One region of the Kitasatospora sp. NPDC001547 genome, then DNA from elsewhere that is predicted to be linked to it. Evidence: riboswitches for the same ligand, from Rfam matches in the RefSeq annotation. Region 1 holds a riboswitch; the other holds the start of a gene.

The links. A riboswitch is a leader RNA that binds a small molecule or an ion and turns the genes downstream of it on or off. The one in region 1 is predicted to bind glycine.
Region 2: it holds a riboswitch for glycine, as region 1 does, so the genes downstream of both, gcvP (aminomethyl-transferring glycine dehydrogenase) here and gcvT (glycine cleavage system aminomethyltransferase GcvT) in region 1, are expected to answer to the same signal.

Annotation. Positions count from the first base shown of each region.
Region 1 is NZ_JBIAVL010000003.1:554,571-561,909, forward strand. Features, by position in the region: gene ACFY0X_RS08125 (TetR/AcrR family transcriptional regulator) at 1-90, opposite strand, end outside; gene ACFY0X_RS08130 (NADPH-dependent FMN reductase) at 233-826, shown strand; gene ACFY0X_RS08135 (L-serine ammonia-lyase) at 936-2,303, opposite strand; gene glyA (serine hydroxymethyltransferase) at 2,466-3,734, opposite strand; gene gcvH (glycine cleavage system protein GcvH) at 3,812-4,195, opposite strand; gene gcvT (glycine cleavage system aminomethyltransferase GcvT) at 4,295-5,416, opposite strand; glycine riboswitch at 5,647-5,748, opposite strand; gene ACFY0X_RS08155 (enhanced serine sensitivity protein SseB C-terminal domain-containing protein) at 5,958-6,758, shown strand; gene ACFY0X_RS08160 (enhanced serine sensitivity protein SseB C-terminal domain-containing protein) at 6,875-7,339, shown strand, end outside.
Region 2 is NZ_JBIAVL010000029.1:57,513-64,851, forward strand. Features, by position in the region: gene ACFY0X_RS32995 (DUF5999 family protein) at 127-318, shown strand; gene gcvP (aminomethyl-transferring glycine dehydrogenase) at 440-3,340, opposite strand; glycine riboswitch at 3,578-3,681, opposite strand; gene ACFY0X_RS33005 (PRC and DUF2382 domain-containing protein) at 3,906-5,075, shown strand; gene ACFY0X_RS33010 (MFS transporter) at 5,234-6,730, shown strand; gene ACFY0X_RS33015 (DNA polymerase IV) at 6,872-7,339, opposite strand, start outside.

The DNA of each region.
Region 1 (7,339 bases):
GCGCGGCGCGGGGGCCGGGCGGGCCAGGCGCTCCCAGAGCGAGGCCGGGGGCTTGTCGTCGCCTGCGGCGGGGGCCTGCTGGGCCGGCATGGGGCGGGCTCCTTCCGACGGGGGGCGGGCCCACCGTAGCACCCTCGTGCGTACGGCGTATCGGTAGTGGACGCCGTACACCTCGCTGTGTACGTTGTATCCGGCGGATACGCCGTACACCAGATCCAGGAGGGGGATCCCCATGTCCACGGAGCAGGCCCTGAAGGTCGCGGTCCTCGTCGGCAGCACCCGCGAGGGACGCTTCGGCCCGGTGGTCGCCGACTGGCTGTTCGGCCACCTCGACGCCCGCGGCGACCTGACCGCCGACCGCATCGACCTGGTGGAGACCCCGCTGCCGGTCACCTTCCCGTCCTTCGGGGGTGAAGTCCCGTCGGCCGACGCCGAGTTGCTGGCCGCCGTGTCGCCCCGGCTGGAGGCGGCCGACGCGTTCGTGATCGTCACGCCCGAGTACAACCACAGCTTCCCGGCCCCGCTGAAGAACGCCATCGACTGGCACAACCGCGAGTGGCACGGCAAGCCGGTCGCCTTCGTCTCGTACGGCGGCCTGTCCGGGGGCCTGCGGGCCGTCGAGCAGCTCCGGGTGGTGCTGGCCGAGCTGAACGCCGCGACGATCCGCAACACGGTCAGCTTCCACGGCGCCGCGCGGTGCTTCGACGCCGACGGCGGGGCGCTCGACCCGGCCGCCGACGCCGCCGCCAAGACCATGCTCGACCAGCTCACCTGGTGGGCGCGGGCGCTGCGGGACGCCCGGCGGGCCCGCCCGTTCGCGGCCTGAGCCAGGGAGCGACGGGGGAGGGAACGGGGGACGGCGAAGGCCCCCGGGCGGGACGGGGGTCCGCCCGGGGGCCTTCAGAATGCCGGGATCAGCACTCGATGTGCCGGAATCAGCACTCGATGACGTTCACGGCGAGGCCGCCGCGCGAGGTCTCCTTGTACTTGATCTTCATGTCGGCGCCGGTCTCCTTCATCGTCTTGATCGCCTTGTCCAGCGAGACGTGGTGCCGGCCGTCGCCGCGCAGCGCCATCCGGGCCGCCGTGACGGCCTTGACCGAGGCCATGCCGTTGCGCTCGATGCAGGGGATCTGGACCAGGCCGCCGACCGGGTCGCAGGTGAGGCCGAGGTTGTGCTCGATGCCGATCTCGGCGGCGTTCTCGACCTGCTCGGGGGTGCCGCCGAGGACCTCGGCGAGGCCGCCCGCGGCCATCGAGCAGGCGGAGCCGACCTCGCCCTGGCAGCCGACCTCGGCGCCGGAGATGGAGGCGTTCTCCTTGAACAGCATGCCGATGGCGCCGGCCGCGAGCAGGAAGCGGACGATGCCGTCGTCGTCGGCGCCCGGGATGAAGTTCAGGTAGTAGTGCAGGACGGCCGGGATGATGCCCGCCGCGCCGTTGGTCGGCGCGGTGACCACCCGCCGCCCGGAGGCGTTCTCCTCGTTGACGGCCATCGCGTAGAGGGTCACCCACTCCATCGCGTTGGCCGGCCCGATGCCCTCGGCGCGCAGCGCCCGGGCGCCCGCGGCCGCCCGGCGGCGGACCTTGAGGCCGCCCGGCAGGATGCCCTCGCGGGACATGCCGGCCCGCACGCACTCCTGCATCACGGACCAGATCTCCAGCAGCCCGGTCCGGATCTCCTCCTCGCTGCGCCAGGCCTTCTCGTTCTCCAGCATCAGGGCGGAGATCGACAGCCCGGTCTCCCGGCTGAGCCGCAGCAGCTCGTCGCCGGTGCGGAAGGGGTACTTCAGCACGGTGTCGTCGGGCTTGACCCGGTCCGCGCCGATCGCGTCCTCGTCCACCACGAAGCCGCCGCCGACCGAGTAGTAGGTCTTCTCCAGCAGGGTGGAGCCGTCCGCCGCGTACGCCCACAGGGTCATCCCGTTGGCGTGGTACGGCAGCGAGCGGCGGCGGTGCAGCACCAGCTGGGTGTCCGGGTCGAAGTCGACGGGGTGCTCGCCGAGCAGGCTGAGCCGCTTCTCGGCGATGATCCGCTCGACGTCCTTGTCGGCCTGGTCGACGTCGACGGTGCGGGGCGAGTTGTCCTCCAGGCCCAGCAGGACGGCCTTCGGGGTGCCGTGGCCGTGGCCGGTGGCGCCGAGCGAGCCGTACAGCTCGGCGCGCACGCCCGTCACGCGGTCCAGCAGGCCTTCGGAGCGCAGTCGGCGGGCGAACATCCGGGCGGCGCGCATCGGGCCCACGGTGTGGGAGCTCGACGGGCCGATGCCGATGGAGAAGAGGTCGAAGACGCTGATGGCCACGGGGGACGTCCTTGTCTGGTCTCGTGGAAGGACTTGCGGGCAGGGAGGGGCCGACACGGGACGGGGCACCGCGCGCACAGTCCAGTGTGCGCGGTGCCCCGGGGTGCCAGGTACGCCGGAGGGGTGAGGCCCGTCACCCCGCCCGAAGGATCACCGCGGTGATCAGAGGTTCGGGTACAGCGGGTACTTCTCGGCCAGGGCGGCGACCCGGGCCTTCAGGGCGTCGGCGACGGTCTCGTCGAAGGCGGGCTTGAGCGCCTCGGCGATGATGTCGGCGACCTCGCGGAAGTCCTCGGCCTGGAAGCCGCGGGTGGCCAGGGCCGGGGTGCCGATGCGCAGGCCCGAGGTGACCATCGGCGGGCGCGGGTCGTTCGGGATCGCGTTGCGGTTGACGGTGATGCCGACCTCGTGCAGCCGGTCCTCGGCCTGCTGGCCGTCGAGCTGGCTGTTGCGCAGGTCGACCAGGACCAGGTGGACGTCGGTGCCGCCGGAGAGCACGGAGGCGCCGGCCTCGGCCACGTCGGCCTGGAGCAGGCGCTCGGCGAGGATGCGGGCGCCGTCCAGGGTGCGCTGCTGGCGCTCCTTGAACTCCTCCGAGGCCGCGACCTTGAAGGCGACCGCCTTGCCGGCGATCACGTGCTCCAGCGGGCCGCCCTGCTGGCCGGGGAAGACCGCGGAGTTGATCTTCTTGGCGTACTCGGCCTTGGACAGGATGACGCCGCCGCGCGGGCCGCCCAGGGTCTTGTGGGTGGTGGTGGTGACCACGTCCGCGTACGGCACCGGGTTCGGGTGCAGCCCGGCGGCCACCAGGCCGGCGAAGTGCGCCATGTCCACCATGAGCAGCGCGCCGACCTCGTCGGCGATCCGGCGGAACGCGGCGAAGTCGAGCTGGCGCGGGTAGGCCGACCAGCCGGCGATGATCAGCTTCGGCTGGTGCTCCTTGGCGAGGCGCTCGACCTCGGCCATGTCGACCTGGCCGGTCTTCTCGTCCACGTGGTACGCGGCCACGTCGTAGAGCTTGCCGGAGAAGTTGATCTTCATGCCGTGGGTCAGGTGACCGCCGTGGGCCAGCGACAGGCCCAGGATGGTGTCGCCCGGCTGGATCAGCGCGAACATCGCGGCGGCGTTGGCCTGTGCGCCGGAGTGCGGCTGGACGTTGGCGTGCTCGGCGCCGAACAGCGCCTTGATGCGGTCGATCGCGATCTGCTCGACCACGTCGACGTGCTCGCAGCCGCCGTAGTAGCGGCGGCCGGGGTAGCCCTCCGCGTACTTGTTGGTGAGCACCGAGCCCTGGGCCTCCATGACCGCCACCGGGGCGAAGTTCTCGGAGGCGATCATCTCCAGGGTGGTCTGCTGGCGGTGCAGCTCGGCGTCGACCGCGGCGGCGATCTCCGGGTCGAGGGCGTGCAGGGACTGGTTGAGAACCGTCATGGTGTGGTCTTCCCGGGAGGAGGAGGGAAAGGGGCCGGGGCGGGGCGGCCGCCGCGCGACCGCCCCTGGCAGGCGGATCAGCCCTGGGGGTTGGTGAGCGCGTCGTACTCGTCGGCGCTGAGCAGCTCGTCGGTGGCCTCGACGCGCACCTTGAACAGCCAGCCGCCCTCGAACGGGGCGCTGTTGACCAGGGCGTTGTCGTCCAGGACGTCCTGGTTGACCTCGGTGACCTCGCCGGTCACCGGGGAGTACAGGTCGCTGACCGACTTGGTGGACTCCAGCTCGCCGCAGGTCTCGCCGGCGGTCACGGTGTCACCGACCTCGGGGAGCTGCACGTAGACGATGTCACCGAGCGCGTCGGCGGCGTGCGCGGTGATGCCGACCGTGGAGACACCCTCCGCGTCCGCGGCGGTCAGCCACTCGTGCTCCTTGGTGTACTGCAGGTGCTGGGGGTTGCTCATGGCGTCATTCTCCAGGATGGGAAGCGGGTACGACGAAGCGGGCCGCCGCGCGGACGGCCGCGACGTGCGTGTATGGGGAAAACCGGGGCCCGGCGGGGCTCAGCGGGCGCGCTTGTAGAACGGCAGCGCGACGACCTGGACGGGCTCGTGCTTGCCGCGCACGTCCACCGCGACGGTGGTGCCGGGGGCGGCGTGGGCGGCGTCGACGTAGGCCATCGCGATCGGCTGCCCCAGCGTCGGGGACGGCGCGCCCGAGGTGATCCGGCCGATCGGCTCGCCGTCGGCGGAGACCACGGTGTACTCGGCGCGCGGCACCCGCTTGCCCTCGGAGACGAGGCCGACCAGCACCTTCGGCGGGTTGGTCTCGGCCGCGGCGGCGGCCTGCTCCAGCGCCTTGCGGCCGACGAACGCGCCCTCGTTGGTGGTCTTGTCGAAGCGGACGACCCGGCCCAGGCCGGCGTCGAACGGGGTGAGGTCGGTGGACAGCTCGTGCCCGTACAGCGGCATTCCGGCCTCCAGGCGCAGCGTGTCGCGGCAGGACAGGCCGCACGGGACCAGGCCGTGGCCCTCGCCCGCGGCGGTCAGCGCCTGCCAGACCGGCTCGGCGTCGACCGGGTGGCAGAAGATCTCGAAGCCGTCCTCGCCGGTGTAGCCGGTGCGGGCGAGCAGCACGTCGCGGCCGGCCACCTGGGCCGGGAGGATCGCGTAGTACTTCAGGCCGGGCAGGTCGGCGTCGGTGGTCTTCGCCAGGATGGCGGTGGCCTCCGGGCCCTGGACGGCGATCAGCGCGTAGGTGTCGCGGTCGTCGGTGACGACGGCATCGAAGCCCTTGGCGCGGGCGATCAGCTCGTCGAGGACCAGCTGGGCGTTGGAGGCGTTGGCGACGACCAGGAAGGCGTCCTCGCGCAGGCGGTAGACGATCAGGTCGTCCAGGATGCCGCCGTCCTCGGCGCAGATCATGGTGTAGCGGGCGCGCAGCACGCCCAGCGCGGAGACGAAGCCGACCAGCGCGTGGTCCAGCATCTCGCCGGCCTGCGGGCCGGTGACGGTGATCTCGCCCATGTGCGAGAGGTCGAACAGGCCGGCCTTGGTGCGGACCGCGAGGTGCTCCTCGCGCTCGCTGCCGTAGCGCAGCGGCATGTCCCAGCCGGCGAAGTCGGTCATGGTCGCGCCGAGGGCGCGGTGCAGCGCGTCGAGCGCGGTCAGGCGGAGGGACGACATGGCCAGGAACTCCTCGGTCGGGGCACTCAGGGGTGCGCGCACCGGACCGGACCCGCTCGGGGGCCGACCCTGCGCGCGGGCATGCGGCGGCGTGGGTCTCCCCATCTGTCGTCGAACCTGAGAGCTTCACCGCCCACCTGCCCGCAGCTGTTTCCAGCTTGGGGGACAGCATGGCGGCTTGCACCGTGGGTGGGCGCACGACAGGGCCGGGCGCCGCTTTCCAGATGTGCCTAACCCGTGCGGTAGGGGTGCCTGAGAGATTCCGGGGAGGACTTGCTCCTTCGGCGCCGGCTGTGCCTGAACGGCACTCCGGGCTCTCCCGCGCGGGTTCGAGCGGCCGGTATGGAGTTGTGGGGGCCCGCGGCGCATGCCGTCGGACGCGCACATCATGGCACGTCCGGGACGACGAGGGGAGGGGGGACCCGGTCACACCGCGCGGGACCCGAACACGAGTCCTGACCCCGCCCCCGCGCGCCTCTAGACTGCTGCGCGTCGGCGCAGCAGAGGGCGGCCGAACGGCAGAGGGCGGAATCGGCGGCGCATGGGGTACCCGGTGGAGCAGCAGCAGGGGTGGGGCGGACCGGAGGAGGCGCCTGCGGGCGGCTCCTGGCCGGCCAACGAGCTGGAGCAGGTGCTGACCGCGGCCCTGGGCGACCCGGGCGCGACGCCGCGGGTGATCGAGGTGCTGGCGCGCAGCCAGGTGTGGGTGCCGCTGCCGGCCGGCGGCGACCCGCAGGGGCAGTCGCTGGACCTGCCGACGATCGAGCTGGGCGGCGACCCGTACGTGCCGGTGTTCTCCTCGCAGGAGGTGTTCCTCCAGCAGGCGCCCGGGATGGCCTTCGCGATCGCGCCGGTGTGGGAGTTCGCCCGCGGGCTGCCGCTGGGCGTGGGCATCGCGGTGAACCCGGAAGCGGCGGTGGGCCTGCCGGTCCCGCCGCAGGGCGTCGCCGAGCTGCGCCGCGGCCCCCGCGAGGACCGCTGGGACGCCGCCGGCGACCCGGCGCCGACCGGCGGGCGGGTGGCGCTGCGCGAGCCGGTGCCGGGCGAGGACCCGGAGCACTTCCTGGCCGCCTGCCGGGCCGAACTCTCGGCGCTGCCGGGGGTGCTGACCGCCCGCAGGGCGCTGGCCAGCATCGAGGGCGAGCCGACCGTGATGTTCGTGGGCGTCCAGTTGGACCCGGCGGCGCCGGCCGATCCGGCCGCGGTGAACGACGCGCTCGGCCGAGCGCTGGGAACCGCGCCGCTGCCCGGCGGCGTCCACCTCGTACTGCTCGACCTCGCCGACGACCCGGTGGTCGAGTGGCTGCTCACCCGGGTACTGCCCTTCTATACGCGGGCGTGAGCGGGTTCGTATCAGAGGCACGTCGCCGTGGCGGTGGCCGGTGCCGCGCCATAGGGTGCGTGCAGACGGCCGACGGGCCGGCGGGTTGAGGGAAAGAGGCGCGGCGAGGTGGGCGCATGAGTGCGGGAACGGGAGCGGGCGGTGTGCCGGGGGCCTGGGGCCAGGCACCGGCCGCCGGGCGCCCGGGAGCTGATCCCGGCGCGTTGGAGCGCGCCCTGGGCGATGTCGCGCCGGAGCGCTACGACGCGTACGAGCGGCTGCTGCACGCGCTGGCGGACGGCCGGGTCTGGATGCTGCTGTGGCACGGCACGCCGGGCAGCCCGGACGCGCAGTACGGGAACATGGAGATCAGCGGCCACGGCTACGCGCCGGCCGTCACCTCGCCCGAACAACTGACCTCCTCCGGCTGGGCGCGGGCCCACGAGGTCATCTCCGGCCGGGAGATCGCGGCCTCGCTGTACCGCACCCGCTGGGGCCTGTGGCTCAACCCGCACGCGCCCGGCGGGGGCGTCGGGGTGCCGTGGGCGGACCTGCGGCGGGTCGCCGCGGGCCTGGACCGGCTGCCGGCCGGGCCGTTGAAG
Region 2 (7,339 bases), on a different contig from region 1:
CACTTGAACGCCGGTCCACACCTGGCCGGCGTGCGGACAGGATCCGACCACCGCGGCGGTTCCGGACGGTACGACCTCCGGCGCCGCACCACGGGGAGGATCGCAGAGCGAAGCGAGGGTACGCGTATGTGCCAGCACCGTCCTGAGTGCCCGTCGGCCGAGTCCGAGGACCGCGAGGCGGCCGCGTCGGTGGCCCGCCACCCGGAGCAGGGCTGGAGCCTGCTCTGCAACGGCGTCGTCCTGTTCGAGGACACCGGGGAACTGCTGCCCGACGGCCGGGTGATCGCCCCGCGCCGCCCCGTCGCCCACGCGGCCTGACCACCCGGTCCGTCCGGACGGCGGGGGCAGCCGCCGACTCGACCGGCGCAACGGGCAGGGCCCCGGCGGAAACTCCGCCGGGGCCCTGCCGTCCGACCCGGACCTCCGGAGCCCGGTCCGGTCAGACGCCGTACTCGTCCAGCGGCGGGCAGGAGCAGACCAGATTGCGGTCGCCGTACGCGCCGTCGATCCGGCTCACCGGCGGCCAGTACTTGTCGGCCGGGTTCACACCCGCCGGGAAGACCGCCTCCTGCCGCGAGTAGCCGTGCGCCCAGTCGCCGGCCAGCGTGGCGGCGGTGTGCGGGGCGTTGCGCAGCGGGTTGTCGTCGGCCGCCCACTCGCCCGAGCCGACCTTGTCGATCTCGGCCCGGATGGTGATCATCGCGTCGCAGAACCGGTCGATCTCGTGCAGGTCCTCGGACTCGGTCGGCTCGATCATCAGCGTGCCGGCCACCGGGAACGACATCGTCGGCGCGTGGAAGCCGTAGTCGATCAGGCGCTTGGCGATGTCGTCCACCGTCACGCCCGTCTCCTTGGTCAGCGGGCGCAGGTCGATGATGCACTCGTGCGCGACCAGCCCGCCCGGGCCGGTGTAGAGCACCGGGAAGTGCGGCGCCAGGCGCTTGGCGATGTAGTTGGCGTTCAGCACCGCGACCTGGGTCGCACGCTTGAGGCCCTCGCCGCCCATCAGCCGGACGTACGCCCAGGAGATCGGCAGGATGGCCGCCGAGCCCCACGGCGCGGCCGAGATCGGGCCGACGCCGGTGGCCGGGCCGGCCTCCTCCTGCAGCGGGTGGTTCGGCAGGTACGGCGCCAGGTGGGCGCGCACCGCGACCGGGCCGACGCCCGGGCCGCCACCGCCGTGCGGGATGCAGAAGGTCTTGTGCAGGTTCAGGTGCGAGACGTCCGCGCCGAACTTGCCCGGCTTGGCGAGGCCGACCAGGGCGTTCAGGTTGGCGCCGTCCACGTACACCTGGCCGCCGGCCTCGTGCACCAGGGCGCAGATGTCGGTGATCTGGGTCTCGTACACGCCGTGGGTGGACGGGTAGGTGACCATCAGCACGGCGAGGTTGTCGCGGTGCTGCTCGATCTTGGCCTTCAGGTCGTCGACGTCCACGTCGCCGTCGACCAGGGTCTTCACCACGACCACGCGCATGCCGGCCATCACCGCGGAGGCCGCGTTGGTGCCGTGCGCCGAGGACGGGATCAGGCAGACGTCGCGCTGGGTGTCGCCGTTGGCGTGGTGGTAGGCGCGCACGGCCAGCAGGCCGGCCAGCTCGCCCTGCGAGCCCGCGTTCGGCTGGATCGACACGGCGTCGTAGCCGGTCACCTCGGCCAGCTGCTGCTCCAGCTGGCGGATCAGGGTCAGGTAGCCCTGGGCCTGGTCGATCGGCGCGAAGGGGTGCAGCTGGCCGAACTCCGGCCAGGTCACCGCCTCCATCTCGGTGGTCGCGTTGAGCTTCATGGTGCAGGAGCCCAGCGGGATCATGCCGCGGTCCAGCGCGTAGTCCCGGTCCGACAGGCGGCGCAGGTAGCGCAGCATGGCGGTCTCCGAGCGGTGGCTGTGGAAGACCGGGTGGGTCAGGTACTCGTCCTCGCGCAGCAACCCGGCGGGCAGCGCGTCGGCGGCCTCGGCGACCTCGACGGCGGGGACGCCGAACGCGGCCCAGACGCCGGCCAGGTGCTCGCGGGTGGTGGTCTCGTCGGTGGAGACGGAGATCCGGTCCTCGCCGTCCTGGTACAGGTTGATGCCGTTGGCGCGGGCGGCGGCGGCGATCTCGGCGGCGCGGCCCGGGACGACGGCGGTGACGGTGTCGAAGAACTCGCCGTGCAGCAGCTCGACGCCGCCGGCCCGCAGGCCCTCGGCGAGGGCGGCGGCGTAGCGGTGGGTACGGCGGGCGATGTCGGCCAGGCCGTCCGGGCCGTGGTAGACGGCGTACATCGAGGCCATCACGGCGAGCAGCACCTGGGCGGTGCAGATGTTGCTGGTGGCCTTCTCGCGGCGGATGTGCTGCTCGCGGGTCTGCAGCGCCAGGCGGTAGGCGCGGTTGCCGTCGGCGTCGACGGAGACGCCGACCAGGCGGCCGGGCAGCGAGCGGGCGTACTCGGCGCGCACCGACAGGTAGCCGGCGTGCGGGCCGCCGAAGCCCATCGGGACACCGAAGCGCTGCGAGGTGCCGCAGGCGATGTCGGCGCCCAGCGAGCCCGGGGACTTGAGCAGGGTCAGCGCGAGCAGGTCGGCGGCGACGGCGACGATCGCGCCCAGGCCGTGCGCCTGCTCGATCACCGGGGCGAGGTCGCGGACCACGCCGGTGGCGCCCGGGTACTGGAGCAGCACGCCGAAGACGCCGCGCTCGGCGATCTCGGCCGGGATGCCCTCGGACAGGTCGGCGACGACGACCTCGACGCCGGTCGGCACCGCGCGGGTGTTGATCACCGCGACGGTCTGCGGCAGGGTCTCGGCGTCGACCAGGAAGACACCGCCCTTGACCTTGGTGACGCGGCGGGCCAGCGCCATCGCCTCGGCGGCCGCGGTGCCCTCGTCCAGCAGCGAGGAGCCGGAGGTCGGCAGGCCGGTCAGGTCGGAGACCACGGTCTGGAAGTTGAGCAGCGCCTCCAGGCGGCCCTGCGAGATCTCCGGCTGGTACGGGGTGTAGGCGGTGTACCAGGCCGGGTTCTCCATGACGTTGCGCAGGACCACCGGCGGGGTGAAGGTGCCGTAGTAGCCCAGGCCGATCATCGGCTGGAGCACCTGGTTGCGGCCGGCCAGCTCGCGCAGCTCGGCGAGGACCTGGGCCTCGGTCCGGCCCGCGGGCAGGTCCAGGGCGGTGATGGAACGGATCGCCTCGGGCACCGCGGTGGCCGCGAGCTCGTCCAGCGAGCCGTAGCCGACGGACGCCAGCATCTTCTCCTGCGCGGCGGCGTCGGGGCCGATGTGGCGGTTCTCGAAGGGGCTGGCCAGCTCAAGCTCGGTGAGGGTCGAGGCGCTGGTGGGGCGTCCCGCGTTCGGCTGGGCGTTCATGGTGGTCGAGGCCTCCTGGTCACGGACCGGCGGGGGTACGCACGCCGGCCGGCCGTCGCCGCTGCGCACAGCGGACGAACCGGGGCGGGCGGACCCGACAGGCCTCCCCCTCTGTCATCGGGACCTGAGAGCTTCACCCGCACGGAGCGCTGTGGCACCCCGCCGGCTTGCACCGTCGGTGAGGGTGGTGATCGCCGGCTCCCATGCCGACACTCCTGCCCTGCTTTCCAGAGTGACCTACCCCACACGGTACGGATGCCTGAGAGATTCCGGGGAGGAGTTGCTCCTTCGGCGCTCCGACCAGCGGTTTTCGCGGTCGGAGACTCTCCCGAGCGGGCTCTGCGGTCGCCGCCCAGGGTACCAGCGGGAGGCCCTCCGATCACGGGTGCGTCAGGTCACTCGGGGTCTACGCGCGTCCCCCGGACGGTCCAGCGCGCCGCCCGTCCGGGCGCACCCCGGTAGCGACCGCCCGATTCATGGCTTTTGGTGTGAAGTGGCGACCGGCACGGGTGCTCCGGCCGCCTTTCTGCGGGACTTCCGCAGGCTCAGCGCACGGGAGGAAAGAGTGCAGACCGACATCGACCCACGGGACCTCATCGGTCACAAGGCCGTCGACCGCAACGGAGACAAGATCGGCACGGTCGACGAGGTCTACCTGGACGACGCCACCGGCCGGCCGGAGTGGGCCGCGGTCCGGACCGGCATCTTCGGCCGGGACGCCTTCGTCCCACTGACCACGAGCGAGTTCTCCGGTGAGGAACTCCGGGTGCCGTACGACAAGTCGCTGGTGAAGGAGTCGCCGGACTTCGGCGTCGGCCAGCACCTGTCCCCCGCCCAGGAGCTCCAGCTCTACCGCTACTACGGGCTCGACACCTCGATGGACGGCCGCCCGAACGGCGAGAACGGCAGCCACGCCAAGCAGCCCGACCTCGACTTCGGCACCACGGCAGCCGCCGCCACCACCACCGCGGCGGCCCCGGCCAAGCCGCTCACCTTCCACACCCCCGAGCGCTCGCCCGAGCCGGCCCCGGCCAGGACCCCGGTTCCCACCGCCGCCGCGCCCGGCTCCACCGCCCCGACCCTCACCGCCCCCACCGTCGCCGACACCACCAGGACCGCCCCGGAGGCCGACATGCGGACCCTCAGCACTCCCTCGGCCGCCACCTCCACGACCGCCCCGCCCACCACCCCGTCCGTGGCGCCCGCCATGGAGCCGAGGCCGCACTCGCAGCCGGCCCCCGCGCCCGCCCCCACCACGACCACCGCCGCGAACACCGGCTCCGCCCCCAGCGGCCCGGTCGAGATCACCTGCCGCGAGGAGCGGCTGGAGATCACCACCGAGTGGCACACCCTCGGCACCGCGAAGCTGCGCAAGTACGTGACGACCGAACAGGTCGAGCGCCGCGTCCCGGTGGTCCGCGAGCGCGTCCGGGTCGAACGGATGCCGGTCAGCGAGGCCGAGCGTGCCGCGCTCACCGAGAAGGACATCGCCGAGGCCGTCGAGGAGGTCACCATCCGCGAGGAACGCCCGGTGGTCCACAAGCACCTCGCCCCCATCGAGCGGGTCCGCCTGATCGTCGAGCGGTACACCACCGAGGAGACGGTCCGGGAGGAGCTCCGCCGCGAGCACGTCGAAGTCCATGACACCACCGCCGGCCAGGCCCACGGCTCGCCGACCGACTCGACCCCGGCCGCCGCCTCGTCCCGCCCGGCTCCCGTACGGCCGCTCGTCTGACAACACCCCCGACAAGGGCCCCGGACACCGTCCGGGGCCCTTGTCGCGTACCGGACCGTTCGCCTTTGCCAAAGCTTAACCACTCGATATTTGACACTCTGAAGTATCACCCGGCATGGTTACTTCAGTTCATTCACTATGTACGAGAGGAAGCAACCGTGAGTGAGGCACCACAGCCCACCACCGCGGCCGAGAAGCAGAGCAGCGCCCGGGTCCTGCCGGCCCTCATCCTGGCGATGCTGTCGTTCAGCGTGGTGCAGACCGCGGTCGTCCCGATCCTGCCCTCGCTGGCCAAGGAACTGAACGTCTCCGCGTCCAGCATCACCTGGCTGATGACCGCCAACCTGCTCTCCGCAGCCGTGCTGACTCCTCTCCTGGGCCGCTTCGGCGACCTCCGGGGCCGCAAGCCGATGCTGCTGATCTCGCTGGCCGGCCTGGTCGCCGGTTCGGCGCTGGCGGTCAGCACCCACTCCTTCACCTGGCTGGTCGTCGCCCGCGTCCTCCAGGGCGCCGGCGGTGGCGTCCTGCCGCTGGCGATCAGCATCGTCCGTGACGAGCTGCCCAAGGAGAAGGTCACCGGCGGCGTCGCCGCCATCAGCGCCTCGATGGGCGTCGGCTCCGGCCTCGGCCTGGTCGCCACCGGCCTCCTGCTGGAGCACTGGGACTACAAGTCGATCTTCTGGATGGGCCTGCTCTTCGGCCTGCTCGCGGTCGCCCTGGTCGCCTTCCGCGTCCCGACCGACCCGGTCACCGACAAGGAGGGCGGCGCCGACCCGCTGGGTGCGATCACCCTGGCCGGCTGGCTCTCCGCGCTGCTGGTCGCGGTCAGCCAGGGCAACCACTGGGGCTGGACCTCCAACAAGACGCTCGGCCTGTTCGCCGTCGCCGCCGTGGTCGCCCTCGTCTGGGGGATCATCGAGACCAAGGTCGCGCACCCGCTGGTGGACATGAAGATGATGGCCCGTCCGGCCGTCGCCTTCACCAACGTGGCCGGCCTGCTCATCGGCTTCGGCATGTACGGCTCCTTCATGGTCATCAGCAACTTCGCCCAGACCCCGGAGAAGCTGACCCACTACGGCTTCACCGCCACCGTGCTGCACGCCGGCATCATGCTGCTGCCGTCCGCGATCGGCTCGATGGTCGCCGCCCCGGTCGGCGCCCTGCTGATCGCCCGTCGCGGCCCGCGCCTGCCGCTGGTCCTCGGTGGCGTCCTCGGCGCCGTCGCGATGGCCTACCTGGCCGTGCGCCACGGGCGCGAGGGTGACATCTACACCGCCTCGGCGATCTTCGGTCTCGGCGTCGGCCTCGCCTTCGCCGCGATGCCCGCCTACATCAACGGCGCCGTCCCGGCCGAGCAGAGCGGCATCGCCAACGGCATGAACTCCGTGCTGCGCACGGTCGGTGGCGCGATCGGCACCGCCGTCATGGCAGCCATCCTGACCGGCGACCTCATGAAGCTGCCGCCGCAGATCCCGCTCTCCCTGCCCACCCTGGACGCCTACAAGCACGCGTTCTGGACCGCGGCCGTCGTCTGCATCGTCGCCGGCGTCGTCCCGTTCCTGATCCGCGGCGCCAAGTCGGCCGCCACCCCGGCCGTCGTCGGCGGCTCGGCCCAGCAGGACTCCAGCCCCGCGCTGGTCAAGACCGACGCCTGACGAGGCGTCCGGCCCCCGCGCCCAGGGACAGGGCGCGGGGCCCGGCCTCCGTGCGTCGCGAGGGCATCACGAACGTACGGGGTCCGGCACGGTGATCGGCCCCACCCGGTACTCCCCCACCGGGTGGGGCCGCTTCGCGTCTCAGGCCCCCTCGGCCGGACCGCCGTCCGCGCCCGCCGCGCCGTCCGCCTCCTCGTCCTGCCGCAGCGGCAGCGCGCGGGACGGTTCGAGCGCGGGGTCGTCCACCGCGAAGGTCCGCACCCGCCCCGGCCCGCTCCACGGCGTCTCGAACCGTACGGTGACCCTCCCGACGCCACTGCCCTGCACCCAGCCCGGCCCGAACTCCTCGTGCCGGACGTCCTGCCCTGGCATCCAGCGCCGCACCACGACGGCCTCCGGCTCCTCCTCGGCCTCCACCGCCTCGGCCGCCGCCTCCACCTGCTCCGCGGCCTCCTCCCGCAGCGCCTGGGCGAACAGGTCCTCCTGGGTGTAGTCGGCGAGTTGGGCGACGCCCACGCCGAGCAGCCGGACCCCGCCGGTGATGTCCACCTGCTCGGCCAGCCGGCGCGCGGTCGCGGTGATCACCGTCTCGTCGTCGGTGGGGCCGCC